DNA from 3 places in the Paenarthrobacter sp. NPDC091711 genome. Region 1 is predicted to be linked to each of the others. Evidence: riboswitches for the same ligand, from Rfam matches in the RefSeq annotation. Region 1 holds a riboswitch; each other region holds the start of a gene.
The links. Region 1 has a riboswitch for thiamine pyrophosphate ahead of thiD (bifunctional hydroxymethylpyrimidine kinase/phosphomethylpyrimidine kinase). Riboswitches for the same ligand answer to the same signal wherever they lie in the genome.

Region 1 (9,589 bases):
TCAAGCCGGGCGGCTTCCTGGTAAGTGCTGCCCAGCCGTTGGATGCTGCGCAGGTCCTGTTGGAGAAGGCACGCGAAGTAGACGTACCCTTCCGCTTTGAGGGCGTTGAATTCGGTGTTGAGTCCCGCAGCGTTGCCGTTGGGGGACAGGTTCTGACCATCCAGGGTTTGGCTGGGCGCTACGAAGACCTGCTGCTGCCACTGCATGGTGCCCACCAGGCCGAAAACGCAGCGGTCGCCGTGGCGGCTTTGGAAGCATTCTTCGGTGGGGGAGAGAAGGAACTCGACGCTGAGGTGCTGAAGGAGGCCTTCGGCACCGTGACCTCGCCCGGCCGGTTGGAAGTTGTGCGCACTGCACCCACCGTGGTGGTGGATGCTGCCCACAACCCGGACGGCATCCGCGTATCCGCCGAAGCGATCCAGGAAGCTTTCAGCTTCAGCAAGCTCGCCGTGGTGGTGGGTGTCCTGCGCGAGAAGGACGCCGAGGAAATCCTGAAAACCCTCAAGGAGTCGCTGGGCGGCCTCGCCGGGGAATTCTGCTTCACCCAATCCAACTCCGCACGTGCCGTTCCCGCAGCGGAACTGGCCGAACTCGCCGTCGACCTCGGCTTTGGCGAGGACAACGTTCACATCGCGGAGAAGCTTGATGACGCCCTTGAATGGGCCGTGGAGCGCGCGGAATCCAATGATGACCTCGCAGGGGGCGTCCTGGTGACCGGCTCCATCACGGTGGTGGCCGAGGCCCGTATCCTGCTCGGAAAGGCGAGTGCCTAGTATGGCGAAAATGACCAAGGCGCAGCGCGAATGGCGGCCCGGCATGCCCAAGAAGCGCCGGTCCACGAAGGTGATGTTCGCATCAACCGTGCTTTTGCTCGAAGCGTTCGTCGCCTTCTTCGGCACGCTGGCCGTCTTCGGCCTGAGGCGCGGAGAAGTTGATCCCGGCATCATCCTGGGGGTGGGTATCGCTCTGACGGTGGTGCTGGTTCTGGCCTGTGCCGTGCTGTCCAAGCCGTGGGGCATCGCCCTTGGCTGGGGGCTGCAGCTGGTGCTGATCCTCACAGGCTTCGCCGAGCCCACCATGTTCATCGTCGGGATTCTGTTTGCCATTTGCTGGTGGTACGGGATCAGGGCGGGCATGCGGATTGACCGTGAGGTGGCACAGAGGGACCGCGAGCAGGCCGAATGGAACGCGGCCCACGGTGACGAAGCTGGCACTCAAACCCCGTAAACTGGCTGGGAAAACCACCGAACGTAAGTCACTGAACACATCACATTGGAGCATCTGTGAGCATTGAACGGACCCTTGTCCTGGTCAAGCCTGACGGCGTCGCCCGCAACCTGGGCGGAACCATCCTCGCCCGGATCGAAGCCAAGGGCTACACCCTGGCGGAGCTGAAGAAGGTCAACGCGACCCGCGAACTGCTGGAGCAGCACTACGAGGAACACGTGGGCAAGCCGTTCTACGAGCCGTTGGTTGAGTTCATGCTCAGCGGACCGGTCATTGCTGCGGTCTTCGAAGGCCACCGCGTGATCGAAGGCTTCCGCTCGCTGGCCGGAACCACGGATCCCACGACGGCGGCTCCGGGCACCATCCGCGGCGACTTCGGCCGCGACTGGGGTTTGGCAGTTCAGCAGAACCTTGTTCACGGGTCTGACTCGGTTGACTCCGCGGAACGTGAAATCAAGATCTGGTTCGAGGGCTAAACAACCCCACCGAAGTGACAATTAAGGCCAATGTTCACCACGAACATTGGCCTTAATTGTTATCTCGTGAGCCGTGGTTTTACGCTGACGACGCTACGAACAGGTGGATGAAGGAGAAGAAGATCGTGGTGATCACGGCTACATACAGCAGGGCGACGATGATCCAGCCATACCCGGACAACACCTTGACCACTGCGGGTGGCGCCTTGATGACCCCGGTGGTGACGTTGCGGATAGTCACCCAGACGAACAGCGGGATCATGGCGGCCCACACCACCATGCAGAATGGGCACAGCACGTGGATGACGTAAAGGGCCTGCGACCAAAGCCACACTACAAAGGCAAAGCCAAGGGTTACGCCGGCTTGGAGACCCAGCCAGTAACCCCGTGAATACTTCGCTCCGGCCAGGATGCCCATGGCCGTAGTGATGATCACAGCGAAGGCAACGATGCCAATAAACATGTTGGGGAACCCGAACACCGAGCTTTGCGGCGTCTGCATCACGGCACCGCAGGAGACAAAGGGATTCACATCGCACACGGTCACATGGTTGGGGTCCTTGAGGACCTCAAGTTTTTCCAGTACCAGGGCACCGGAGGCCAACCAGCCGATGACTCCGGTGATCAGCAGCAGTATGGCAAAAGGCTTGTCACGGACCGTCGCGGGGAGGGAATCCTGATGGACGGACAAGTCCTCCACCTGGCGTGTGGCTTGATTGGCCAGGTTTTCCCTGGCGGTGCTTGGCATCGCGGATGTGATCCTTTTCGACGAATATCCCGGCAAGCCGGGAAGGGCTCTTGGGAGGATTCTAACTCCGAAGACTGGGCGTCGGCCCCAGCTTGAGGGCGGAGCTCCACGACACAGCGGCCTTCGCCGGGAATGTGCGGGGGTGTGAGAGAATGAAAATGGCCGGAAGTCGATCCACATTCGACATCCGGTCCGGTGACTTTGTTCCCAAGACCGCCAGTATGAGCTGGGCATGCCCGGATCGTTTGATCCTCGGTAGGCCCGCCATGTCAATGGACGGCACCTGGTTGTGGCAGCAGAACAACGGGTTTCAGAATAAAGCCATCGGCCTTCCAGGGCTGCCGCACCCCAATGCTGGTGCGAACCGGAAGGAATACTGCCGACTTCTGTCAACGCCTGCGGGTTTTGACAATATTTGCTCCACTGGGCGCCGGATGTGGCGGTGTCGCTGGGGCAGGAGTGTTGCCACATATGGATAATGACCAGGTTGTAGCCGTTAATGACGAGGCAGCTCCCGCGGAAACTGCGGAAGCGCCCAAGAAAACCACCAGGACCCGGCGCAAGGCTGCGCCCAAGGTAGTTGCTGACGTTGAGGCGCCAGCTGCCGAGGCGTCCACCCCGGATGTCGCCGCCGAGGCCACCAAGGCGCCGGTGCGCCGCACCCGCTCCCGCAAGAAGGCAGAGCCTGCCGAGCCTTTGCCCGGTTTGGGGGACGACGCCACTGCCGAGCCCGAGGCCGCCGCAGAGGCGCCCGAAGCGGCTGCTGAGCCTGCCCTCGAAAAGCCGGTCCGCCGTCGTCGTACTACCAAGCCCAAAGCTGACGCAGCCGAAGCGCCCGCAGCTGCGGCAATCGAGGAAAGCACGACGCCGGAACAGGCCGCCCAGCCGGAGGCCCCTGCCGTTGAGGTAGCTGGCGCTGAGGTAGCTGCCGAAGAGCCCGCGTCCGAGGAACCCGCGTCCGAAGAGGCGCCTGCCGAAAACGCCGCCCCCGCAGCATCCACTTCCCTGTTCATGGAGCCTGTGTCCATCACCTCCATGATTTTCCAGGCACCTGACCTCACCACGGTTCCCCGCGTGGCCGCGGTGGAAGAGAAAGCCGAAGAGCCCGAAGAAGAAGCCGAGGCCAGTGCTGAGGGCGAGCTCGAAGACGCGGGTAGTCGTCGTCGCCGCAGGAGCCGTGGCCGCCGAGGTCGCCGCGGAACCGAACGCGACGAGAATGAGACTGAAGACGGCGCCGAGTCGGAGGACGAGGAAGCGCCGGCAGCTGAGGCTCTTGAAGAAGGCGTGACGTCGCGTCGTCGTCGTCGCCGTCGTCGTGGAGATCAGGATCTTGAACTGACCGGAGGCTCGGATGACGATCCCCCCAACACGGTCACGCGCGTTCGCGCACCCCGCCCCATCACCGAGGCGGCTCCGTCCAACCGCGTGACGGGCGTCAAGGGCTCCACCAGGTTGGAGGCCAAGAAGCAGCGGCGCCGCGAGTCCCGGGAAACCGGACGCCGCCGCCAGGTCATTACCGAGGCCGAGTTCCTTGCCCGCCGCGAGTCGGTGGACCGCCAAATGATCGTCCGCCAGCGTGACGATAGAATCCAGATCGGTGTTTTGGAAGACGGTGTGCTCGCTGAGCACTTCGTGTCCAAGACCCAGCAGGACTCCCTGATCGGCAATGTGTACTTGGGTAAGGTCCAGAACGTGCTGCCGTCCATGGAAGCTGCTTTCGTGGACATCGGACGTGGCCGCAACGCCGTCCTGTACGCAGGTGAAGTCAACTGGGACGCGGTCAACCTTGAAGGCCAGCCGCGCCGGATCGAGAACGCCCTGAAGTCCGGAGACTCCGTCCTTGTTCAGGTCACCAAAGACCCCGTGGGTCACAAGGGTGCCCGCCTCACCAGCCAGATCTCCCTGCCGGGCCGCTACTTGGTCTACGTTCCCGGTGGTTCGATGACCGGAATCTCCCGCAAGCTGCCCGACGTCGAACGCAACCGCCTCAAGCGCATCCTGAAGGACCGCTTGCCGGAAAACGCCGGTGTCATTGTCCGCACAGCTGCTGAAGGTGCGTCGGAGGAAGAACTGACGCACGACATCAACCGTCTGCGCGCACAATGGGAAGGCATCGAAGGGCAAGCCTCGTCCACCAAGGTCCTGGCTCCTGAACTCCTGTACGGAGAGCCCGATCTCACCATCAAGGTGGTTCGCGATGTCTTCAACGAGGACTTCTCCAAGCTGATCGTCTCCGGTGACGACGCCTGGGACACCATCGAGGCTTATGTCACCTACGTTGCACCGGACCTCGTGGGACGCCTTGAAAAGTGGACCAAGGACCAGGACATCTTTGCTGCATGGCGCATCGACGAGCAGATCCATAAGGCCCTGGAACGGAAGGTCTTCCTGCCGTCCGGTGGTTCGTTGGTCATTGACCGCACCGAGGCCATGACCGTGGTGGACGTCAACACCGGCAAGTTCACCGGCAGTGGCGGAAACCTTGAAGAAACGGTCACCAAAAACAACCTCGAAGCGGCCGAAGAAGTGGTTCGCCAGCTCCGCCTGCGCGACATCGGCGGCATCATCGTCATCGACTTCATTGACATGGTCTTGGAATCCAACCGTGACCTCGTCCTGCGACGCATGGTTGAATGCCTTGGCCGCGACCGCACCAAGCACCAGGTGGCCGAAGTGACGTCCCTGGGCTTGGTCCAGATGACACGCAAGCGCATGGGCACCGGCCTTCTTGAGGTCTTCGGAGAGCAGTGCGAGCACTGTGCCGGACGAGGCGTCGTCACGCACGACGAACCCGTTGAGCACCGCCGCGCCAATGCGGTAGCTGCAGAGCATCACCGCCCGCACACCGAGGTGCAGCAGCCCGCTGCACGGACCGAACGGAAGCGCCGCCGCGGTAAGGGCGGGGGACAGGCCATTGCCGAGACCCCTGCGCAGGTCCATCCGACGACGTCCGCCCCGGTTGCCCCTGCAACCCCGGCTGAACCTCAGGATCCTGCCCGTCAAGCCAAGGCCGAGGCCACCAGGGCTGCCTTGGCCACCATCGCAGCCGCAGCACACGCCGCACACCTGCACGACGACGAAGTTCACCGCGCGGAAGAGCAGGCACGAGTTGCCGGCCAGCACCAGACGGACAGTCCCGTATCCGGAACCGCAGTCACCGACGAAGCGGCAGCGACTGCCCGTGAAGCCGCTGTCCAAGAGGCACGGTCCACTCCAGTCCTGCGCTTCGGCGGGGAAGAAGTTGCCTTGCCCTTCGTGGAGCACCACGAGGAACCGCAGGCTGCCAAGCCGGCCATGAGTCTTGATCTCTTGGCAGAAGCGTTCTCCCACCTTGGCGCTGCTCCGGCTCCTGAGGAAGAAGCCGTGGTGTCTTCGCAGACCAGTGCTCCGGCACGGCCTGCAGAGGAGGACCCCGAGTCTGCTTCAGCTCCGCGGGGTCGTCGTGGCCGTCGGAACCGGAGTGCCAGCAGGGCCCAGGGTGCGGCCAACGAAACCAGCGTCGAACACCATGAGGTGACGGCGTCGGCCACGCGAGGCACGGCCCATGAGGCCAAGGCGCTCGTTGAGCCAGTCAAGAAGGTTTCGGCGGACGAGCCCATCATCCTTGGCGTCGGAGTCCCGGCGTCGGAGCTCTAACAAAGGACAAGCCGCTCTAATCCCAGTAAACAGCGGTTGAGAGGGCCCTGTACTAACTGCCTTTGGCGGATGAGTACAGGGCCCTTTTGCGTCCCTTCACTTCACGGCACGGGCCCGTCCAGGGTCATATCCGGGCTCTGACGTGGTCCGGTTCCCGCGCTCCTTGCTTCCCGGTTAGGCTTGGGGACTGACACGGGGTGCCGGGCGTTGGGCCAGGCTGAGATCCAGACCCGTTGAACCTGTCCGGTTAGCACCGGCGAAGGGATGTCCTCATGACTGCATCAACATACTCATCTGTGTACCCCCTGGACGCCTCCGACGATCAGTCCACAGCACGGCCCATCCCACGGGTTCTGAGCATTGCCGGCTCAGATCCGTCAGGCGGTGCCGGAATTCAGGCGGACCTCAAGAGCATTGCAGCGCTGGGCGGGTACGGCATGGCTGCCATAACTGCTCTCACCGCGCAAAACACTGTGGGAGTCAGTGCCGTCCACGTCCCTCCAGCGCACTTCCTGCGTCAGCAACTGGAGGCCATCAGCGGCGACATCACCATCGATGCCGTCAAGATCGGAATGCTTGGCGATGCTGCAGTCATTGAGCAGGTCCGGGCTTGGCTCGAAGAGGTGCGCCCCGCCGTCGTGGTCCTTGATCCGGTGATGGTGGCCACGAGTGGTGACCGGCTGCTCCGGGAGTCTGCAGAGAATGCCCTGCGTTCGTTGCTTCCACTGGCTGACCTCATTACCCCCAACATTCCGGAGCTCGCCATGTTGCTGGGGGAGCCGGAGGCCGCTGACTGGGCTTCGGCGCTGGAGCAGGGAAAGCGGCTCGCTGCGGAGTACGGAAACACTGTGCTGGTCAAAGGCGGCCATTTGCCGGGCCCGGAATGCCCGGATGCCTTGGTGAACACCACCGGCCTGCTGTCGCGCGACGTGGTCGAGGTGGTGGGTCCCCGCGTCGCGACGCTCAACAGCCACGGAACCGGTTGCTCCTTATCTTCCGCCTTGGCCACGGTCCAAGCCCGCACGGGTAACTGGGAGGCTTCACTGCGGGAGGTAAAACCATGGCTGCTGGGGGCGTTGACAACCTCAGAGGACCTTCAGGTCGGGCAGGGGAACGGGCCGGTGAATCACTTCCATGGCCTCCAGCAGGTATCAGCGCCGGGCGCCTTTGCGGCGACGATGTGGAAGGCTGCCGTTCCGGAACTCGAATCCATCTACGGGCTTGCTTTCATTCAACAGCTCCAATCCGGCGACCTTCCTGAACGTGATTTCAATTACTACCTCGCCCAGGATGCGATCTACCTCAACGGCTACTCCAGGGTCCTGGCACGTGCTGGCGCCCTTGCCCCCACGGAAGAAGAACAGCTGTTCTGGGCCAAGGCATCACAGCAGTGCCTGGAGGTTGAATCGGAGTTACACAGGAACTGGCTCAGCACCCGCGAGGCGCCCGCGGGAACCGGGCCTGTCACCAAGTCCTACGTGGATCATTTGCTGGCAACGTCCGCTTCCGGCAGTTACGCCGTGGTCCTCGCCGCGATCCTGCCTTGTTACTGGTTGTACGCGGAGGTGGGTCAGCAGCTCCATGCTGCCTATGTGGATGCCGGAGCCCCCACAGATCATTCTTACGCGGACTGGCTGAAGACCTATGCCGACGAGGACTTCGCTGCGGCAACGCGGAAAGCGATCAATCTCACTGATGCTGCGGCGATCGCGGCTTCCGGCACGGAGAGGGCCGCCATGATGGAGGCCTTCACCCAGTCTTGCCGCTACGAGACCGCGTTCTTCGATGCGCCCAGGCTGTTTGCTTGAGCTTTCCCAAGGCCCTGTGTCAGCAGGTCTCCCAGGGCCTATAGAGGTTAATTGCATGGAGACGTCCGCGCGTCGGTGGCCGAATCGCGTTAATCTCGCCTAAACCCTGTAAGCTGTATGGGCACGGTGCCGGGAGAGTCCGTTACAAATAGTGACGCAAGTCACGAGGTAGCCTCCGGACCCGGCCTCATTTGCAGCTGAAGGTCAAACTAGCGTAATCTTGATCTTCGGTGCTTACGCCAACACTTGGGTTATGCCCCTTGGAATTGTTCATGGGATGACTCGCGGACTTCGATCAGAAGTCCACGGCGTTGAGGCACAGCGCGAACCAGGCCTGATTCCGGTCCAAGGTTCCGCACGCAAATTTTGTAATAAACGTCGAGAGAAGTGAGTACCCAAGTGGTGTACGCGATTGTCCGCGCAGGCGGCCGCCAAGAAAAAGTTTCCGTTGGAGACTACGTAACGCTGAACCGCGTCCCCGGTGGAGCCGGTAGCACGCTTGAGCTGCCCGCATTGCTCCTGGTTGATGGCGAGAAGGTCACCTCCGCAGCTGCGGAACTGGCCAACGTCAAGGTCACGGCTGAGATCCTCGAGGACCTCCGTGGTCCGAAGATCGTCATCCAGAAGTTCAAGAACAAGACCGGCTACCGGAAGCGTCAGGGTCACCGTCAGGAACTGACCAAGATCAAGATCACCAGCATCGCGTAACTTTCGTTACCCGCTGTTCAGGTTTTTCAGTTTCCCCAGAAATTTAGAGGCAGGCATTTCACATGGCACACAAAAAAGGCGCGAGTTCCACTCGCAACGGTCGTGACTCCAACGCTCAGTACCTGGGCGTCAAGCGTTTCGGTGGTCAGGTAGTTTCCGCTGGCGAGATCATCGTTCGCCAGCGTGGAACCCATTTCCACCCCGGCGCAGGCGTCGGTCGCGGTGGCGACGACACCCTGTTCGCACTGCAGGCCGGTGCGGTTGAGTTTGGTACTCGCCGCGGCCGTCGCGTAGTGAACATTGTTGCTGCTGCAGCTGCAGAGTAACAACAAGTTCTGAACCGGTGGAGCGGGCCAAACGGCCCGCTCCACCGTTCTTTTAACCGCATTACAATCGACTAGGGCGCTGTAGCGCACTGGTTTTTGCAACAGCGCTGGCAACAGCAACAAACGCTGTAAGACAGCAACTGAGGAGATCCACGTGGCGAGCTTTGTAGACCGGGTAGTCCTGCACGTATCCGGCGGAACCGGCGGCCACGGCTGTGTCTCTGTCAAGCGGGAAAAGTTCAAGCCGCTCGGCGGCCCTGACGGCGGCAACGGTGGCAATGGCGGCGATGTCATTCTTCGCGTGTCTGCCCAGACCACAACTTTGCTCGATTACCACCACGCTCCCCACCGCCACGCCACCAACGGCGGCCCCGGCATGGGTGACTGGCGCGGCGGCAAAAACGGTGAAACCCTGATTCTTCCTGTGCCTGATGGCACCGTGGTCAAGACCAAGGACGGCGAAGTCCTGGCTGACCTCGTTGGCGAGGGCACTGAGTACATTGCAGCCGCCGGAGGCCAGGGCGGCCTCGGCAACGCCTCCCTGTCATCGCAAAAGCGCCGGGCACCGGGATTTGCGCTGCTGGGCATCGAAGGTGAATCCAGTGACGTCGTCCTGGAACTGAAGTCCATCGCAGATATCGCTTTGGTTGGTTTCCCCTC
Region 2 (9,589 bases), on a different contig from region 1:
GTTGGCCTATGAAGGCGGCGGCGGTCTGAACGTGGTCAACGTGACCCTCGTGGATATCCGCGCTTGGGATACCTTTGGCGAGATTTCCGTGCTGGCTATTGCAGCCACGGGTGTCGCCAGCTTGATATTCGTGCGCAGCCGCGGCGATCGCATCAAGACCTCGGACGCTGTGCCGGAAGGCAGCGTGGGGCGCCGCACCGGCGTCGACCGCGATTCGCACGACGGCGCCTCGCTGGCCGTTGCCAAAAAGTTCACTGACGTCACCCGCGACGCGTGGCTGGTGGCCGGACGCACGCTCGCACCTGAGCGACGCTCGATCATCTTTGAAGTGGTGACGAGGCTGATCTTCCACTCGATGATCGTCTTCTCCATTTACCTCCTCTTGGCCGGACACAATTTGCCGGGCGGCGGCTTCGCAGGCGGCCTCACCGCAGGACTCGCCCTCACCATCCGGTATCTGGCTGGTGGCCGATTCGAGCTGAGTGAGGCAGCGACCATCAGCGCCGGCACGCTTTTGGGGACGGGACTTGCGACGGCGGCAGCCTCCGGTGTTGTCCCGCTCTTCCTTGGCGGACAGGTATTCCAGAGCGCCATCATTGAGTTCTGGCTGCCGGTGTTTGGCGACGTCAAGTTCGTCACGTCTACGATTTTCGACATCGGCGTGTACATCGTGGTGGTGGGGTTGGCGCTGGACGTCCTCCGCAGCCTCGGTGCCGAAATCGATGAGCATTTTGAAGGTAAAGGCGCGCCGCTGGCGGAGGAAGATGCCGCCGAGCATCCGGAACTTGCCCACGAAGCCGCCGAGTCCGCTGCGCTCGGGAAGGGTAACTCATGAGCATCAACCTGACCCTCTTGATCGTCATGGGCGTCCTGTACGCCTGCGGCATCTACCTGATCCTGGAACGCAGCCTGACGCGTGTGCTGTTGGGTTTGATGCTGTTGGCCAACGCCACCAACATCCTCATCCTGAGCACCGGAGGTTATGCCGGCCTGGCACCCCTGTTCAGTAAGGAAACGAACCCGGAGACCTACAACGATCCCTTGCCCCAGGCGCTGATCCTGACGTCGATCGTCATTTCCTTCGCGGTGACGGCCTTCATGCTGGGGATCATCTACCGCACCTGGGTCCTGGCCCGTCAGGACGAGATCCAGGATGACCTCGAAGACGTGCGCGTGGCCAAGACGCCGAGCTTCGACGCCGAGGACGACGCCATTGTTCCGCTGGAAACCTCGGAATTCGCGGTCACTCCTGCAAGCCCGGCGGATCGTGAAAAACCGGACGCCACGGAGACCCCCAATACGGCAACAACCCAGGAAGGAGGCAGCGCGTGAATCTCGCGAACCTGTCGCCGCTAGCTGTCCTCCTGCCAATTCTGGGTGCGGCTCTGGCCTTCCTGCTGATCCGCCACCACAGCGCCCAGCGGGTGGTGAGTATTGGCATCCTCAGTGCAACCCTCCTGCTCGAATGCCTACTCCTGATCTCTGTCTGGGACGGGGGTACCACCTCGGTCACTTTGGGCGGATGGTTGCCGCCGTGGGGCGTGGTCCTGGTGGTGGACCAGTTCTCCTCGCTCATGCTGGTGGTCTCCACCGTGGTGAGCCTGGCGGTGTTGATCTACGCAACGGGGCAGGGTATGGCCGACGGCGACCAGGAAGCCCCGGTCTCGATCTTCCACCCCACCTACCTGATCCTGGTGGCGGGCGTTTCCAACGCGTTCCTGACCGGTGACCTCTTCAACCTTTACGTCGGTTTCGAGATCCTGCTGACAGCAAGCTACGTCTTGATGACGCTGGGTGGGACGGGTCCGCGCATCCGTGCAGGCGTCACGTACGTGGTGGTTTCCGTGGTGTCCTCCGTGCTGTTCCTCATTGCCATCGCCATGATTTACGGGGCCACCGGAACCATCACCATGGCGGACCTGGCCATCAAGCTGGCCGAGTTGGATCAAGGTACCCAGAACCTGCTGCACGTGATGCTGCTGGTGGCGTTCGGCATCAAGGCAGCCGTCTTCCCCCTGTCCTTCTGGCTTCCGGACTCTTATCCCACCGCCCCCGCTCCAGTGACCGCCGTGTTCGCGGGCTTGCTGACCAAAGTGGGCGTCTACGCAATGGTCCGCACGGAAACTCTCCTGTTCCCGGGGGACACGCTCAATGTCCCGCTGATGGTGGTGGCGTTATTGACCATGATTGTCGGAATTCTGGGTGCCCTGGCCCAGAGCGACATCAAACGTCTCCTGTCCTTCACCCTGGTGAGCCATATTGGTTACATGGTGTTTGGCCTCGCCATGAGCTCCGTGGCCGGGCTGGGCGCCGCGGTCTTCTACGTAGCCCACCACATCACCGTCCAGACCAGTTTGTTCCTGGTCACGGGACTCATTGAGCGGCGTGGTGGAAGTTCTTCCATTGACCGTTTGGGTGGCTTGGCGAAGCTCTCTCCGCTGCTGGCCTTGCTGTTCTTTATCCCCGCAATGAACTTGGCAGGCATTCCGCCGTTCTCAGGTTTCCTTGGAAAGCTGGGGCTGCTGCAAGCAGGTGTGGAGCTGGGGACGCCGTTGGCGATCACGTTGGTGGTGGGTGGCGTGGTCACCAGCCTGCTGACACTGCTGGCGATCGCCCGCGTCTGGAACAGGGCGTTCTGGCGCAAGCCGGAGGACGCTGAGTACCCGGACCCCGTGTTGAAAACCCCGGGGAACGTGGGAGTACTTCCGCGGACCATGGTGGGATCCACGGCTGGACTGGTGGTGTTCGGTGTTGCACTGACGGTCTTTGCAGGTCCGTTGTTCAGGGTTGCTGACGGGTCCGCCGGGATCATGTTGGACCGTTCGGCGTATATCCACTCGGTTCTGGGGGACTCCGTTGTGGTGCCACCGTTGGCTCAGAAGGGTGAAACGCAGAAGGACCAGAGCCCAGCGGATGATGCACGGACGGGGGAAGCCAAATGAGCCGTAAACCGATCTCGTTCCGCACTGAACTGCCCCTCCTGATCTGGCTGGTGATTGTGTGGGGTGCCTTGTGGCGGGACTTCAGCCCGGGCAACCTCCTGTTCGGCGCCTTGATTGCCGTGCTGGTGGCCAAATTCTTCTACCTACCGCCGGTGGAGCTCAGCGGCAGGTTCAACGTCCTGCGCGCCATACCTTTTGCCCTGATGTTCCTCGCCAAAGTGGTGGCAGCGAGCTTCCTGGTGCTGTACCTCGCTGTAGCCAAAGGGCCCAGGGTCCGCAGCGCCGTCGTCGCCGTCCCGTTGCGGAGCCATTCCGATCTCATGGTGACGGCCACCGGTCACGTCATCTCGCTGATCCCCGGCTCCCTGGTGGTGGAGGTGGACCGTTCCACTTCCACGTTGTACCTGCACGCACTCAACATTTATGAAGAGGCGGACATCGACAAAATTCGTCAGGAAACCCAAGACATTGAGGCAGGGCTGATCCGCATTATGGGTACGCGCGAAGAAGTCGAGGCACTCAGAGCCGAACAGCGTCCGGGGCTGGAAGGGGCAGCGCTGTGAAGGAAGTAGTCCTGGTGGTAACCGCCGTGATCCTCAGCCTGGCTGCCGCGGGTGCGATTGTCCGCATCGCCGTCGGGCCTTCCCTCTTGGACAGGGTCCTGGCATCAGATGTTTTGCTGGCCATCCTCGGTGCTGCCCTGGCGATCGACATGGCGCTGAACAAGCACCTGAACAACCTGATGCTGCTGGTAGCCCTGGCGGTGATCGGGTTCATTGGCTCGGTGACCGTTGCCCGGTTCGTGGCCGAGCGGAGGGAACAGAACAATGAGTCCTGACGCCTCCGGTCTTGACGTTGTCATTGATGCTGTCACCGCTGTGTTCCTGGTAGTGGGAGCCCTCATGTCCCTCGGTGCAGCCATTGGTCTGCTGAGATTCCCGGACCTCATGAGCCGCATGCACGCAGCCACCAAACCGCAGGTCCTGGGGCTGTTCCTCATGTTGGCCGCGATCGGACTCCAGATGCGCACATGGTGGGTGTGGCCGGTTCTGTTGGTGGCATGGATTTTCCAGCTCCTCACAGCGCCAGTGTCCGCGCACATGGTGGGCCGCTCCGCGTACCGCACCAAGCATGGACACCGCGAAAAGCTCACCAAGGATGAACTGGAGGCCGTGGTCCAAAGGGCGGCTGCCGGCCAGGAACCCGGGAGCGACAACTAAACTGCGATAAACAAAAACAAGCGCGGGCCCACTACAGCGGACCCGCGCTTGTTTGTTCTCTGGCTGATATCTAGACGATGTCCTGGGACTTGGCGAAGCGGGCGATGGCACGCTGCGTTCCGCGGTTGGCGAGGACCTGGATGAGGGTGCTCACGAACGCGGAAATCAAGGCAAAAGTCAGGGCCGAGCGCAGGCTCGTCTCCACGTCATCGTTGCCTGTGGGCGGCTTGTTGCCGGTGGCTTTTTCCCACCCTTTGTTGACGAGTTTGGTTCCGACGAAGCCCGCTCCGAGGCTCACTCCGGTACCCAGTAGCTTGAGGAAGAGATTCATGTCCCCAGCCTAGCTGCAACGCAGGGCGAACACTGTCAGCGGCGGTTTTCCCGTTCCTTCAGGAACGCGGCCATGGAGCCAACCGGCGCCAGGACCGGGACAACCGTGTGTTCGGCCGACCATACGTGGTCCACCGTCAGGAACCCGGAAATTTCCTTGAGCAGGTAATACGTGGGTGGCATCAGCTTCAGGGTGCCCGCCGCCTCGGAGGCGAGAATTCCGGCCACCGGCATCCAGAGTGATTTCCAGGCCTCCGTGGTTTGGTGCTGGGGCTCAGCCCCTGGGGCGGGCTTGGCGACGTAGAAGTAGGTGTCGAAGCGCTTGGGCATGTCCGTCGGGGTAACCCAGTTGGCCCAGGGACGGAGATCAGCGGCGTTGATGTTCAGTCCGGCTTCTTCACGGACTTCGCGGATTGCGGCTGTCAGCACTGTCCCGGCATTCCTCGCTGCTTCGCCCGGCTCCGCCCCGATGGAGCTCTGGTTCCAGTCTGCCGAGTGCCGTTCGAGCAGTTCCGCCGGGTAGTCCCACCCGGACCCGTCCGCAGAGTCCACGCGTCCTCCCGGGAAGACCACCATGCCAGCGGCGAAGTCCATGGTGTCCACCCTGTGCTGGACGAACGCTTCGAGCCCGTCCGGGGCGTCGCGGAGCAAGATAACGCTTGCGGCGAGACGTGGTTGCGGCACAGTGCCCTCAGTGCTGGGTGGGTCCTGCTTGGGAAGGTCAGTCATGAAATGTGCCCCTTTGCCGCGGTGACGTCTGCTGGTTCATTCTCTCAGGTCCGGCTGTGGGGCCTGGTGTGCGTGCCAAAACGCGGGGGGAGGGCGCAGAGCGGGCCTCGCAACGCACCCCGTACTCGTTGTGGGGCCTGGTGTGCGTGCCAAAACGCGGGGGGAGGGCGTAGAGCGGGCCTCGCAACGCACCCCGCAGCCCCCGGAAGGCGATTGTGACTGGACAGCAACACCCGCCACGGGCTCAGGTGTAAACTGAACCAGCCCATCAGGGCAGATTTGATAACGACAGGGGAGCGCCGCCGTCGGACCCTGCAGAGATGCAGGAGACGCGAGGGCGCTGAGAGTGCGGACAGCCGCAGACCCTCGAACCTGATCCGGTTAGTACCGGCGCAAGGGAGTCGAGCTTCTCAGAGTGTCCGGATCCGGGGGGCGCAGGCCAACCGGGTTGCGGGGAGCACTTTCCCCTCCTGTAACCTCAGGAGGCAGAAAATGACCACGGTAAACGTGAAGAAGACCAGTTATAACTGGCGTGTTGTAGACATTGTTGTGGCGGCTTTGATCGCTATTGCCGGCGGCGTGATCTTCTGGGCATGGTCCCAAGGCGCGGCACTGGTATCCATCCCCATGAACGCGACGTATCCGCCGCTCACCGGTCTGATCGCCGGTGGGTGGATGATCCCCGCTGTCCTGGGCATGCTCATTATCCGCAAGCCGGGTGCAGCGCTGTTCTGCGAAGCTGTGGCCGCCACGGGCGAGCTCATCATGGGTTCGCAGTACGGCACCACTGTGCTCATCTCCGGCATTCTGCAGGGACTGGGCGCCGAGCTCATCTTCGCTGCGTTCCGGTACAAGAAGTTCAACCTGCCCACGGCCCTCCTCGCGGGCGCTGGCGCGGGCCTCTTCTGCGGTTTGAACGACTCCTTCCTGCCCTGGGGCTGGAACATCGCCTACGAGGCGGTGGACAAGCTGGCGTACATCACCTTCACCACCATTTCCGGGGCGATCATCGCGGGCGCACTCTCCTGGGCTGCGACGCGCGGCTTGGCGAAGACCGGCGTGCTGAGCTCCTTCGCCTCGCGCAAGGCCGCTTCGGAGCCAGTTTTCAACTGATGTCCGCCACGCAAAACGGCGCGGTGCGGCCTGCCGCCATCTCAGCCGAGGGCTGGGGGTGGCGGCATTCCGGCCGGGCCCAAGCCGCCATTCAGGGCCTCGACCTTCGGATTGAACCGGGGGAGCGGGTGCTGCTGCTGGGTCCTTCCGGCGCCGGCAAGTCCACGCTACTGCATGCCTTGGCGGGCGTGCTGGGTGACGAGGAAGACGACTCGGATGAAACCGGCTCACTGCTGATCGACGGCGTTGCTCCCCGTGAGCAGCGTGGCCGCGCCGGGCTGATGCAGCAGGACCCGGAAACGCAGGTGGTCCTCTCCCGGGTGGGGGACGACGTCGCGTTCGGTGCGGAGAACCTGGCCGTCCCGCGGGAGGAGATCTGGGCGCGCGTCCATGAAGCGCTCGACGACGTCGGCTTGCGTACCGCGGCAGGCGGCGGTTTGGCGTTGGATCACCCGACGGCGGCACTCTCCGGAGGCCAGAAGCAGCGCCTTGCGCTGGCAGGCATTTTGGCGATGCGACCCGGCCTGATCCTGTTGGACGAACCTACGGCCAACTTGGATCCGGCCGGCGTTCTGGAGGTCCGTGATGCGGTAGGGCGGTGCCTGGACAAGACCGGCGCCACCCTTGTTGTGGTGGAACACCGCGTATCCGTGTGGAAGGACCTGGTGGACCGGATTGTGGTCCTGCAGCCGGGGTCAACCGCGGCTCACGGCTCCGCTGGCGCAGCCGGGGCCACAGGGGGAGTCCTCCTGGACGGCCCGCCGGATCACGTCCTTTCAGAAGCCCGCAGCATGCTCATGTCAGCCGGCGTCTGGGTGCCTGGATACGTCCCGGCAACCCGGGAGCGCAGCAACGAGACCCACGCCGCACAGCTACTTCTCGCGTCGCAGGACCTCGCTGTTTCCCGGGAAAAGCCACGACGCAAGGGCTTCAAGACCATCCCGCCCGTGCCGGTTCAGATGGGCATCAGCGCACAGGTCAGGGCCGGCCAGGCACTGACCATCACGGGTCCGAATGGTGCCGGCAAGTCCACTTTTGCGCTCACGTTGGCCGGTCTTCTGGCGCCGGTGGACGGCAAGGTCAGTGCCGCCGTCGAGCTTTCCGAGGGCGCCGGCATTGATCCGTACAAGTGGAAAGCCGAGCAGTTGATTTCCCGCATTGGGACGGTTTTTCAGGAACCTGAACACCAGTTCGTTACGGGCAACGTCCTGGATGAGCTCATGTTTGGTCCGAAGCATCTTGGCCACGGCGAGGACCGCGTGGATGAACTGCTGGAGCGCTTGCGGTTGACGCACCTGGTGGATGCCAACCCGTACACGTTGTCCGGCGGGGAGAAGAGGCGACTCTCGGTGGCCACGGTCCTCGCGGCCCATCCGAAAGTGCTTGTCCTGGACGAGCCCACGTTCGGTCAGGACGCTAACACCTGGGCAGAACTGGCGTCGTTCCTTTCCGAGCTGCTGGACGCCGGAACCGCGGTGGTCTCCGTGACCCACGACCAAGAATTCAGTGCCGTGCTCGGCGGAACGGAATTGCGGCTCGGCCCGGTCCAACAGGGTGAAGCCACGCGTCAGGAAGCGGGTGCAGCATGAGGGACGCCCTGAACCTGCGCGGGAACCACGCCCTCCTGACCAAAGCCAACCCTTTGGCCAAGTTCGCGTCCGTCTTCCTGATTTCCCTGGTGCTGGCCTTGTCCATCGACTGGGTCTCCGCCTCCACGGCACTCCTTGCGGAACTGGCGCTCTTCCCGCTGGCCGGACTCACCCTCAGGCTTCTGTGGCAGCGGGCCTGGCCCTTGATCATCGCGGCAGCGATCGGCGGCTGGAGCACCGCAATTGTGGCGGCGGACAGCGGCGCTGTACTGCTCGACGTCGGACTCTGGTCCATCAGCGAAGGTTCCCTGGAGCTGGGGCTGGGTTTCATGCTGCGCGGCTTGGCGATTGCGTTGCCGGCGATCCTTCTGATGACCTGCACCGATCCCACCGACTTGGCTGATGCCTTGGCGCAGAAGGCAAAGCTGCCGCACCGCTTTGTCCTGGGCTCCCTCGCGGCGATGCGGCTGGTGGGGCTGATGGCTGAGGAATGGCAAACAATCGGAATGGCCCGCCGGGCCCGTGGCGTGGGGTCCCAAGGCAGCCCGTTCCAACGGCTGAAAGCAACCCTCGGCCAGAGCTTTGGCCTGTTGGTCCAAGCCGTCCGCAGGGCTTCCCGGCTGGCAGTGACCATGGAAGCACGCGGTTTCGGCGGCGGGCAACGGACGTGGGCGCGTGAATCCAAGTACTCGATGCTGGATGCGTGGGTGGTCCTCGGCGGACTGGTCATCGCAGCCGGTGCGGTGCTGACGGCCGTAGGGACCGGAACCTGGAGTTTCGTCTGGCGCTAGCGCTGTAGGCGTTGGTGAGCTGGCACCAAGCGTGCCGCCGGCCTGTTGGGGGCGCCGGCGGCACTTCGCTGTTCAGAGGTGGTTATGGCGCCTGCTGCTCCTGGATTTCGTCGAACCCTGCGCGGGTCAAGAAGCCCAACTGGGCTTCCTTCTCAGCGAGCTGAATGATGGGACCCAGCTCAAAACACGTCGCTTCCAGGCGCCGGAGGGCCTTGGCGTTGCGGGAGTCCGGCTCCACCACAATCCGGTCCTTGCCCGGCAGGGAGAACATGTACTTGATCAGGGACGTGCCAAGCTTCGGCGTGAAGTGCGGAATGGGCCGGGTGGCCGGGGCTAGAAGCAGGTGCATGCCGATGTCTGCCTCGCGGGCCGGGTAGGCCTCGCCCACGGGATCGTGCAGCGGCTCGTAAGTCTGGAAGAGGGCCAGTGGCTCGCCATCAAGGATGGCCAGGAAGGTGTGGTGGGTTTCCAAGGAGTCAAGGAACTCGTAGATCTCCAAGACTTCTTCCCGGGAGTTCTCCGTCATGCCCCAGAACTTGGCACGGGGCTGGGTGACCCATTCGAAGATGAGGTCTATGTCCTCGGCAGGAACCAGCGGGACAAGCCGCAGCGCGCCCCATCCTTCGAGGTCTTCGGAGTAGACGGTGGAGCGGACGGAGAAGTCCTGGGTGGTGGTGGTCATGGCTTCCTTCGGGGCTGATGCGGGCTGGTGCGGAGTTGATGCGGGTTTGCTGGGAAACGGGGTGGGTCAGCGGTGATCCCTGGTCAGTTCAGGCCAGTCAGTGACCACGGGGGCGAGTTGCCCTGCGGTCCAGAGCGGGAGCTGATCGGCGAAGTGCTGGTGGCCCGGTGTGCCGGAAGAACCGAATGGCACT
Region 3 (9,589 bases), on a different contig from region 1:
ACTTCGCCGTTGCGGCGACGCGTGCGGGTCCGGCGCGTGCGGGCCGGCTTCTCAGCGTTGTCTGCGGTGGCAGTGCGGGTTTCCGAGGCACCGGCAGCGGGGGCTGCCTCGCCATCAGAAGTACGACGGCGGCGCGTACGGTTGCGGCCACCCTCGCCCTTGGATTCGCTGGACCCGGCGTCGCCGGACCTGCCGGAGCGGCCACGGCCACCGTCACGGCCACCGTCGCGCTTGCTGTCACGTCCGCCGTCGCGGCTGGAACCGCCGGAGCGTACGTTCTTCTTTCCGGTCTCGCCCAGATCCTCAAGGACCTCGGCGTCGACGCCTGCGAGGACGCGCTTGTTGCGCGGCAGGCGGCCCTTGGTGCCCTCGGGGATGTCGAGATCGGAGTACAGGTGCGGTGAGGAGGAGTAGGTTTCCACGGGCTCGGGAACGCTGAGTCCCAGGGCCTTGTTGATCAGGCCCCAGCGTGGCATGTCATCCCAGTCAACAAAGGTGACCGCAGTGCCCTTGTTGCCTGCGCGGCCGGTACGGCCAACACGGTGCAGGTAGATTTTTTCATCTTCCACGCACTGGTAGTTGATGACGTGGGTGACGTCGTCGACGTCGATGCCGCGGGCTGCTACGTCGGTAGCCACCAGGACATCAACCTTGTTGTTGCGGAACGCGCGGAGCGCCTGCTCGCGGGCACCCTGGCCGAGGTCGCCGTGAATCGCTGCGGCTGCGAAGCCGCGGTCAACGAGTTCCTCAGCAACCTTGGCTGCGGTGCGCTTGGTCTTGGTGAAGATGATGGTCCGGCCACGTCCGCGTGACTGCAGGATGCGGGCCACAACCTCGGTCTTATCCATGCTGTGCGCACGGTAGATGAGCTGGCGGATGTCGCGCTTGGTGAGGCCTTCATCATTCGGATCAGCTGCCCGGATGTGGGTGGGGTGCGTCATGTAGCGACGCGCCATGGCGATGACCGGGCCGGGCATCGTTGCCGAGAAGAGCAAGGTCTGCCGAACTGCGGGGGTGCCCGCGATCAGCGTCTCGACGTCGGGGAGGAAGCCGAGATCGAGCATTTCGTCGGCCTCGTCGAGGATAACCATCTTGACGTTCTTGAGGCTCAGGTGCTTCTGCTTGTAGAGATCGATCAGCCGACCGGGTGTTCCCACCACGATTTCAACACCCTTTTGCAGGGCATCGATCTGGGGCTCATAGGCGCGGCCGCCGTAGATGGTGGCGATGCGGGCGTTGCGCTTGCGTGAAGCGGTCTGGAGATCGTTGGCAACCTGCACGGCAAGCTCACGTGTGGGCACGATGACCAGGGCCTGCGGTGCACCCGGGTCGGCAAGCTTTGCGTAGCCTGCGTCATCCCGGCCGGCAACGCGCTGAAGGGCAGGAATGCCGAAGCCCAGCGTCTTGCCCGTGCCCGTTTTCGCCTGGCCAATGATGTCGTGGCCGCTCAAGGCAACCGGCAGGGTCATGGCCTGGATGGGGAAGGGGTGCGTGATTCCGGCGTCGGCCAAGGACTCAACGATGTCGGCACGGACATTGAAGTCAGCGAACGACTTCTCTTCGATCTCGTGGGGCGTCTCATCCGAGATGATCGTTTCCTCGGGTTCGATGGATTCTGTTCCGGTGGAGTCCGTCAGGACTTCGTGGGTATGCAATTCACTCACAGGGAGTTTCCTTATTCATTTGGGCATTGGCGCTGCATGCTCAACGGCGGCGGCGGAGCCGTACCGGAGCACGAACGGGCGCGCAAGCAAGTCCAGTGGAAGCCGATCGCGGGCTATCTAAGTACTGGCACTGGTGACCAGTTGGTACATCTCAAGATCGCGTAGGGGCGGGCTTGTTGAGTTCAAAAATTAACTGAATCAACGACCGGGCATCCATTACTACAAGCTCAGTCTATCCTCTGGGGGCCGGAAAGCCCGGATCGCCGCATGAACGGCGTCAGGGCAGCAGCTCGAACCGGATCTCCCGGCTGGCGATATCGGCCTTCAGCAGCCGTACCCGGACTTTGGTTCCGGACTCCATTTCTCCGTCGCACCGGGCTGTTACAGCCGGGTCTGATATTTGTATGACGCCAAAGGGCCCGTTGCCGTTGCTGCCGCCATTGTTACCGCCGTTGCCGTTGGCAGCTTTGGAGCCGGCCCCATTGGAGGGTTTGGACCCCGAAATGACTACAGCGTCGAATTCCTGGCCCACGTGGTTGGCTACGAGGGCTGCTTCCACAGTGTCCAGCGCCGCACGTTCGAGGCGTCCGGCCAACTGGTCGGAGGCCGCCATGATCTCCGGCAATGAAGGGAGTGCCTCCCGAGCCCACTTCGGGATGTCGTGGTTGTTGCTGAGCGCCTCGCAGATCACCAGGACAAAGCGATCGATGAGCCGGCGCAGGGGTGCCGTGGCGTGTGCATACGGAGCCCCGATGGCTGCTTGGGTCACGATTGCCGGCAGCTCCCCGTCAAAGGGGGTGTAACCGGCGCCCCGGAACAACATACCGGCTGAGTGAAGGATGGCCAGCTGTTGGGGATCGGATGCGTCCAAGGTCCTCAGGTACTCGCCGTAGGTGACGTGGCCGTCCCAGGGCTTGCCCAGAGCGGAGGTCTGGCGCTTGAAATGTAGCAGTGACCGGTCATCAGGAGCGGGCATGGTGCGCAGGATGCCCACTTTTCCGTCGAGCATCATCTGCGCGGCTGCCATGCCGGTCATGAGTGAGATCTGCGCGTTCCAGTCCTCAACCGGGAGGGAGGGGGCAGCAGCGATCCTGTATCCGCCGCCGTCGGTTGCTTGGACGATTTCCTGTTCCGGCATGTTGAGGCTTGCGCCGCCGCGCCGCCGTTCCAGTTCAACACGCTTGATTCCCACTTCTTTGAGGAGCTGAAGTACGGGCGGGGCCGAACCGTCGTCGATCTGCTGCTGAGCGCCCTTGTAGCTGAGTTTGGCCCTGCTGCGAACGGCGGCGCGGGCAACGGTGACAGCCAACACTTCAGCTTCCGCGTCCAAATCGAAGTCCCACACGAACGCACTGCAGTCCTGATCGGCCAAGAGGCTGCCGGCGTTCTCGCTGATGACCTCCGGATGCAGCGGGATCCGCCCGTCAGGAGCATAGAAGGTCTGCCCGCGGTGACGGGTTTCGTGGTCCAGTGCCCCACCCGGTTCCACGAAAGAGGGGACATCGGCGATTGCGTAGAGGACCTTGTAGCCGTCGCCGGCACGGTCAATGAACAGGGCCTGGTCCAAGTCCGTGGAGGTCGCCGGATCAATGGTCACGAATGGTACGTGCCGCAGGTCCTGACCCGGCAACTCAAGGTCCGCGACGGCTTGCCGTGCTTCTTCCACAGCTTCAGCCGGGTATTCGCCAGGGAGTTCCAGCTCTGCCCTAAGAGCGGCAAGAGCCGCGGCGAGCTGGTCCGAGGAGTCGTCGACGTTGGGCGCTATCCGATGATGTGACACGAAAATCAGGGTAGCCCGAAACCGGCGGATAGTCTTGGATGTCCCACCCAAAAAGCCCGCTACCCCAAGGGGGCAACGGGCTTTCCGTGCGGCGGTATGGACCGGGCCGGCTGTTTAGTTTGCCGGTGTCAGGGTGAAAGTAGCTGCCTTGTCGCCGAAGTCATCGCTGATGACTACTGTGGTGGGGCCGTTCTTGATGTCGAAGGCAATGACTCCCCGCTGCATCTCTCCGGCGGCTACATCCCCGGAAGGCAGTCCTCCCAGACCATCCTCGACGTAGATCTCCTCGCCCTTGGCGCCGTCCGCGTCGAAGGCCTCGAAGTTCGAGGGTGAGGCGTAACTGCTTCCAGCTGTGGCCTCCCAGGAAACCTCCAAGAGGAGGAAGCCTTCCTTGGTCGGTTTCATATAGGACATCCCGGGAATTTCGGTGGTGTAACCAGAGTTCAGGAGGCTGACCTTCACGGTGTTGCCCTCGGACATGGTGACGGTTAAGGAACCGTCATCAGAGGCAGTGCCCGACGACGGTGCCGGTGCCTCCTGGGAGGCCGACGGCAGGACCGGGGCAGCGGTGCCTGCACCCTGGACTGCAGCAGCAACAAGGGTCAACGACAACACCGTGGACACGATTCCGACAATCAGGCCCGCGAACCAGACGACAATGGTGATGATCCATGCCTTCTTCTTGTTCTCCGGGTAACCCGCAAGTGGACGGCCCTGCTTGTCCCGGGCGTTTCCCGTCAGCGTGATGATGAGGTCAACGATGGACCAGATACCGAAGCCGCCGGCTGTGAGCAGCTTCGCGATTCCGGTACCGATCTTGCCCAGATAGAAGCGGTCCACACCGAAGCTACCCAGGAGCAGGGCCAGGATCCATGTGGTCATGAAGGACTTCGCCGGAGCTCCCACCGGGGTTCCGTAGGGGCCCGAATCCGGTCCGGGCTGGTAGCCCGGCTGTGCCCCACCCTGGAACTGGCCGCCGTAGGCGTAGGGTGCGGCGGGGACCTGCGGAACTCCTGACCCGGCGTCGTTTTGAGGCGCGGGTGGGTAACTGGGGTGACTCATTGAAAATCCTTCAGTGAAGTGGGTGCGAGGAGGAGGACATGCGCTATGCAGGGCAAGAGGGCAGTCAACTCACTTCGAGTCAGCCTAGTAGGAATGGAGCTGGAAGCAGGAACGCAATCCCCGGGAACCGGATGGCCAGCCAGGGATAGGCTGGGTCCATGGGCATTTCCGCGGACGCCGCAGCTTCTGCCGGGCAACTCTCCACCGGGCAACTCTCCGGCGAGTTGCTGGGCGCCATGGCGTATGGGGAGTTGTCCGCTTTTGGGCGGCTCTCATTGGATTCACGCTATGCACCCACACTCCATGACCGGGCGGTGCTGGCGAAGATCGCGGTGGGCGCCTACGGCAATTTCGCACTGCTCAGCGACCGGTTGAAGGAGATGGGCGTCGACCCCGAAGATGCGATGCTGCCGTTCCAGCGTTCCTTCGATCATTTCCACGAGCGCACCAAGCCGGGGGACTGGTTCGAATCGCTCATGAAGGCCTATGTGATCGACACCGTGTCATCTGACTTCTACAAGGCTGTCTCGACGTTCCTCGACCCAACAACGCAACATTTTGTTGAGCGCGTGGCTTCCCCGGACCAAGCCACTGAGGTCCTTCGCGTCCTGCTCAGGAGGGCCTTGGCCGATGACCCGCGGCTGGCCTCGCGCCTTGCACTATGGGGCCGCCGCTTGGTGGGAGAGGCTCTGACGCAGGCGCAGCGCGTAGGCATGGACCACCCCCTGCTGGGCCCAGCGCTGAAAAGTGGCGGGGACGCGCGGGCCGCGGTGAAAACCTTGACGACCGAACTCGCCGGAAAGCACGCACGCCGGATGACAGGCCTGGGCCTGACGGCGTAGACGCCACCGCCTCAGGGCCCACTAGCGCTGGACGGTGTCCAACGCCTGCAACAGCGACTTCGCCGCCGCCGTCGGGTCCGTTGCCTCGGTAATGGCACGGACGACGACGATGCGGCTGGCCCCCGCGGCTACCACCTGTTCAACGTTGCTGTGGTCGATGCCGCCGATGGCGAACCACGGAAGAGTCACACCGCCGCCTGCACGTTTCTCCGCTTCTGCGGCATATGTGACCAAGCCCAGACCAACAGCAGCACGGCCGGGTTTGGTGGGTGTAGCCCAGACCGGACCCACGCAGAAGTAATCCAGTCCCAAGGGGCCTTGGGAAGTGGCCACAGCTGCGTCAATCTGTTCCGGTGTGTGGGTGGACAGGCCGATGCCGGTGACGTTCGGCAAGAGGGTTCGGGCAGCTGTCAGTGGCAGGTCCTTTTGCCCGATGTGGAACACGGGAGCCCCGGAAATACTGGCAACATCCGCCCGGTCGTTGACGGCCCAAAGCCGTCCGTGCCGTTGCGCAACGCTCCGCAGCACGGCCAACATCTCAAGTTCCTCCGCGGCCTCCAGGGTCTTGTCCCGGAGTTGGATGATGTCCACGCCGCCCTCGAAAGCGGCGTCCACAAAGTCTTCAAAATCGCCCTGCCGTTTGCGGGCATCGGTGCACAGGTAGAGACGGGCGGAGGCGAGGGTGTCAGGCTGGGTCATGGAAACCAGAGTAGTTCCTCTAAACTGGGCACGTACTGCGGGAGCCGCGAGGGTCGTTATATGACTGTCCGGCTGAGAGGGCTTCAGAGCCGACCGCTTGACCTGATCCGGCTAGTACCGGCGTAGGGAAGGAAACGAATGGCAGATCCCCGCCACACCCACCTCCAGGCAGATGTGGCCGTCATCGGCGCGGGCATCATAGGTCTCGGCATCGCCCACGAAGCCAGGCGACTGGGCCGTTCAGTGGTGCTGATCGATCCCCACCCGGCCTCGGGCGCAACGTTCGCGGCAGCCGGAATGCTTGCACCTGTCAGCGAACTGCACTACCAGGAGGAAGACCTCCTGGAATTGATGCTCGTGTCTTCCCAACAATGGCCCTCCTTTGTGGAGTCCCTTCACCAAAGGGGAAGGGACAGCGGATACCGCACGACGCCGACCCTCGCCGTAGGCGCCGATGCCGCCGATCGCAGGGCGCTCGCAGACTTGAGGTCTGTGCAGCTTGCCGCCGGTTTAGGTGTTGAACCGCTGGCCTTGCGGGACGCAAGGCAACGCGAGCCACTTCTCAGCCCACAGATTTCCTGCGCCTTCGACATTCCTGCCGACCACCAGGTGGATCCGAGGAAACTGGCGGCATGCCTCGTGGCAGGATTGTCATCCCATGAGCCGGACCACCAATCCTGGGTGTATGGGGCAGATGAGGGATACGCCGTGTCTTCGCCGGCCCGCGGCCTGCTGTGGGACGGCGGACGGGTCGCTGGTGTTCAGCTCGAATCCGGCGGCCTCGTCCACGCCCGGGAGACGGTGGTGGCCAACGGACTGGGAGCTCCTCACCTGTGCGGGCTTCCTGAGGGCCTGAACCTTCCAGTGAGGCCGGTGTACGGCGACATCCTCCGGCTCCGCGTTCCCGAACACCTGCGGCCCTTGGTCTCGTCCACGGTTCGCGGGATGGTTCGTGGCGTGCCGGTGTATATCGTGCCCCGGGATGATGGCACCGTGGTCATTGGAGCGACACAACGCGAAGACGGATTGTCAACGGCTTCCAACGCTGTTTCCGCGGGCGGGGTGTACCAGTTGCTGCGGGACGCCCAAGTGCTGGTGCCCGCAGTCGCGGAGCTGGAACTGCTGGAGGCAACGGCCCGCCCCCGCCCTGGAACTCCCGATAATGCACCCTTGCTTGGACGGGTCAACGGTCCCAACGGCGACGTTGAGGGCCTGGTGATCGCCACTGGTTTCTTCCGCCACGGAGTCCTGCTGACTCCCGTGGCCGCCAAGATCGTGGGAGAACTCATCAACGGCTCCAAGGACCCCCGGTGGAATCCCTTCCTGCCCGATCGATTCGGGGGCAACGCCTCTGTTTCCCCTTTACTCTCATCAGCCGTACTCACACCTGCCGTACACGCACCAGCGGCTAAAACCCTTACCGAGGAAACCGCATGAATATCAAACTCAACGGAAACGATCACGCAGTGGCCGACGACGCATCCGTCAGCACCCTCGTCACTGCCATGACCGGCCGGGTCCTGGACCGCCGCGGACAGGCGGCCGACGGCGGAAAGCTGGGTGTCGCCGTCGCACGTAATTCCGAGGTGGTGCCGCGCAGCCAATGGGCCGTGACGGCGCTCGCCGACGGAGACGAACTCGAACTCGTAACAGCAGTCCAGGGAGGCTGAAGCATGACAACATCAAACGTTGACGTTCGCACCACTGGCGCCCCCACCGACGCCCTGGTGATCGATGGCGTGGAACTCGGTTCCAGACTCATCATGGGTACCGGCGGAGCGCCGAGCCTCGATGGCCTGGGGGCTGCGCTTCTGAGTTCGGGGACGGAGCTCACTACAGTGGCGATGCGCCGCTATTCGCCGGCTGAAACGGGATCGCTGTTCCAGCTCCTGGTTGACCACAACATCCGCGTCCTGCCCAACACCGCCGGTTGTTTTACGGCCAAGGATGCCGTGATGACCGCTGAGCTCGCTCGGGAAGCCTTGGAGACCGATTGGGTGAAACTGGAAGTCATCGCCGACGAACACACGCTCCTTCCTGACGCCGTGGAATTGGTGGATGCGACGGAACAACTGGTTAACCGCGGCTTCAAGGTGTTCGCCTACACGAATGATGATCCCGTTCTAGCGCTCAGGCTCGAGAACCTGGGCGCCACCGCCGTCATGCCGCTGGGATCGCCCATCGGGACCGGCCTTGGCATTCTGAACCCGCACAACATTGAGCTGATCGTGTCCCGGGCTTCCGTGCCTGTGGTGCTCGATGCCGGAATCGGGACCGCGTCCGACGCCGCCCTTGCCATGGAGCTGGGCTGCGACGCCGTCCTGCTTGCAACCGCTGTGACCCGGGCGCAGAACCCGGTCCAGATGGGTGAAGCCTTCAAACACGCCGTCATCGCCGGTAGGCTGGCGAAACAAGCTGGCCGGATTCCCCGACGGGAGCATGCACTGGCGTCCTCTGCGATGGAAGGCCGGGCGGAGTTCCTCTGATCGGCTCTTCGGAACAGTCCTGAAGAGGAGGAGCAGTCATGGCACGTCAGGACGAGCAATTGACTGAGGAAGCCATCAACGCTGCCCTCGGGCTCCTTCCGGACTGGAAGTACCAGGAAGGCCTGGTGACTGTCTATAAAACCTCGACGGCGGCGAACGCGCTTGCGCTCATCGCCGCGGTGGGACAGATCGCCGAAGAACAAAATCACCATCCGGATCTGGAGTGGCGCTACAACAGGGTCTTCCTGCGCTACGTCTCCCATGATGCTGGCGGACAGGTAACCCAACGAGACGTCGCCGCTGCCACTGCAGTGAGCGAAGCAGCTGCGAAGACAGGTGCCGCCGCGCAACCCGAGCGATATCCGGCGTCGTGAAGCTTTAAAACAGTAGTGACTGCCACCGGTTGGTGACAGTCACTCTGCTGTGCCTTGTTGCTGCTTTGGGCCCTAGAGGCGAAGTGCCTTGGTCAGGGCCGCAGTATCGTGCTTGGTGCGCGTCCTGCCCAGGAAGACCACTGCGCCCGCGGCAGCAGCGGTTCCCAAGACAATCGGCAACACCCATGGAATCCACGTCGCGCCAGGCTGGTAACCCAAACCGGCACTGATGAACGCGATCCAGCTCAGGGTGCCCACAGCTGCTGAGACACCGGCCGGCAACGCGATCCCGTATTTGCCGTGCCGCTTGTCGTTGGCCCACACAATGAAACCGGTGGCAACGGTGGCCAGAACCACCACGACGAGAGAAAGCATGAAAACTCCTTAGCGGACGGACGAGAGGTAGGAAAGCCCTAGAGGGCGCCGAAGCCTACGCGCCGGGTTTCCTCGGCGCCGATCTCCACATAGCCCAGCACGTTGCCGGGAACGATGATCTGGCGGCCCTTTTCATCAGTGAGGCGAAGCTCGGAGCCTTTGGTCACAGCCTCGGCCACAATCTTGGCGACGGCGTCGGCATCCAAGGAGGATTCGAGCACGATCTCACGGCCAACGTTCTGAATGCCGATCTTTACTTCCACAGCAAGGCCTCCAAGCCAATCAAGTTGTAAGTCAGTCCTCTATT

Region 2: linked by a shared signal. The riboswitch ahead of ACIQH5_RS15490 (ECF transporter S component) and the one ahead of thiD (bifunctional hydroxymethylpyrimidine kinase/phosphomethylpyrimidine kinase) in region 1 are both predicted to bind thiamine pyrophosphate.
Region 3: linked by a shared signal. The riboswitch ahead of thiO (glycine oxidase ThiO) and the one ahead of thiD (bifunctional hydroxymethylpyrimidine kinase/phosphomethylpyrimidine kinase) in region 1 are both predicted to bind thiamine pyrophosphate.

Annotation. Positions count from the first base shown of each region.
Region 1 is NZ_JBIVTF010000001.1:57,708-67,296, forward strand. Features, by position in the region: gene ACIQH5_RS00310 (bifunctional folylpolyglutamate synthase/dihydrofolate synthase) at 1-773, shown strand, start outside; gene ACIQH5_RS00315 (DUF4233 domain-containing protein) at 775-1,227, shown strand; gene ndk (nucleoside-diphosphate kinase) at 1,284-1,703, shown strand; gene ACIQH5_RS00325 (vitamin K epoxide reductase family protein) at 1,783-2,451, opposite strand; gene ACIQH5_RS00330 (Rne/Rng family ribonuclease) at 2,923-6,087, shown strand; TPP riboswitch at 6,271-6,369, shown strand; gene thiD (bifunctional hydroxymethylpyrimidine kinase/phosphomethylpyrimidine kinase) at 6,360-7,895, shown strand; gene rplU (50S ribosomal protein L21) at 8,295-8,603, shown strand; gene rpmA (50S ribosomal protein L27) at 8,666-8,929, shown strand; gene obgE (GTPase ObgE) at 9,084-9,589, shown strand, end outside.
Region 2 is NZ_JBIVTF010000010.1:88,518-98,106, forward strand. Features, by position in the region: gene ACIQH5_RS15450 (Na+/H+ antiporter subunit A) at 1-835, shown strand, start outside; gene ACIQH5_RS15455 (Na(+)/H(+) antiporter subunit C) at 832-1,332, shown strand; gene ACIQH5_RS15460 (Na+/H+ antiporter subunit D) at 1,329-2,942, shown strand; gene ACIQH5_RS15465 (Na+/H+ antiporter subunit E) at 2,939-3,505, shown strand; gene ACIQH5_RS15470 (monovalent cation/H+ antiporter complex subunit F) at 3,502-3,780, shown strand; gene mnhG (monovalent cation/H(+) antiporter subunit G) at 3,770-4,162, shown strand; gene ACIQH5_RS15480 (DUF4235 domain-containing protein) at 4,233-4,493, opposite strand; gene ACIQH5_RS15485 (NUDIX hydrolase) at 4,529-5,221, opposite strand; TPP riboswitch at 5,502-5,638, shown strand; gene ACIQH5_RS15490 (ECF transporter S component) at 5,714-6,334, shown strand; gene ACIQH5_RS15495 (ABC transporter ATP-binding protein) at 6,334-7,923, shown strand; gene ACIQH5_RS15500 (energy-coupling factor transporter transmembrane component T family protein) at 7,920-8,714, shown strand; gene ACIQH5_RS15505 (GNAT family N-acetyltransferase) at 8,797-9,396, opposite strand; gene ACIQH5_RS15510 (penicillin acylase family protein) at 9,463-9,589, opposite strand, start outside.
Region 3 is NZ_JBIVTF010000004.1:23,305-32,893, forward strand. Features, by position in the region: gene ACIQH5_RS08040 (DEAD/DEAH box helicase) at 1-1,664, opposite strand, end outside; gene ACIQH5_RS08045 (RNB domain-containing ribonuclease) at 1,942-3,444, opposite strand; gene ACIQH5_RS08050 (TM2 domain-containing protein) at 3,559-4,506, opposite strand; gene ACIQH5_RS08055 (ferritin-like fold-containing protein) at 4,665-5,348, shown strand; gene thiE (thiamine phosphate synthase) at 5,370-6,047, opposite strand; TPP riboswitch at 6,075-6,193, shown strand; gene thiO (glycine oxidase ThiO) at 6,186-7,484, shown strand; gene thiS (sulfur carrier protein ThiS) at 7,481-7,717, shown strand; gene ACIQH5_RS08075 (thiazole synthase) at 7,721-8,533, shown strand; gene ACIQH5_RS08080 (4a-hydroxytetrahydrobiopterin dehydratase) at 8,572-8,907, shown strand; gene ACIQH5_RS08085 (hypothetical protein) at 8,980-9,282, opposite strand; gene ACIQH5_RS08090 (DUF3107 domain-containing protein) at 9,321-9,545, opposite strand.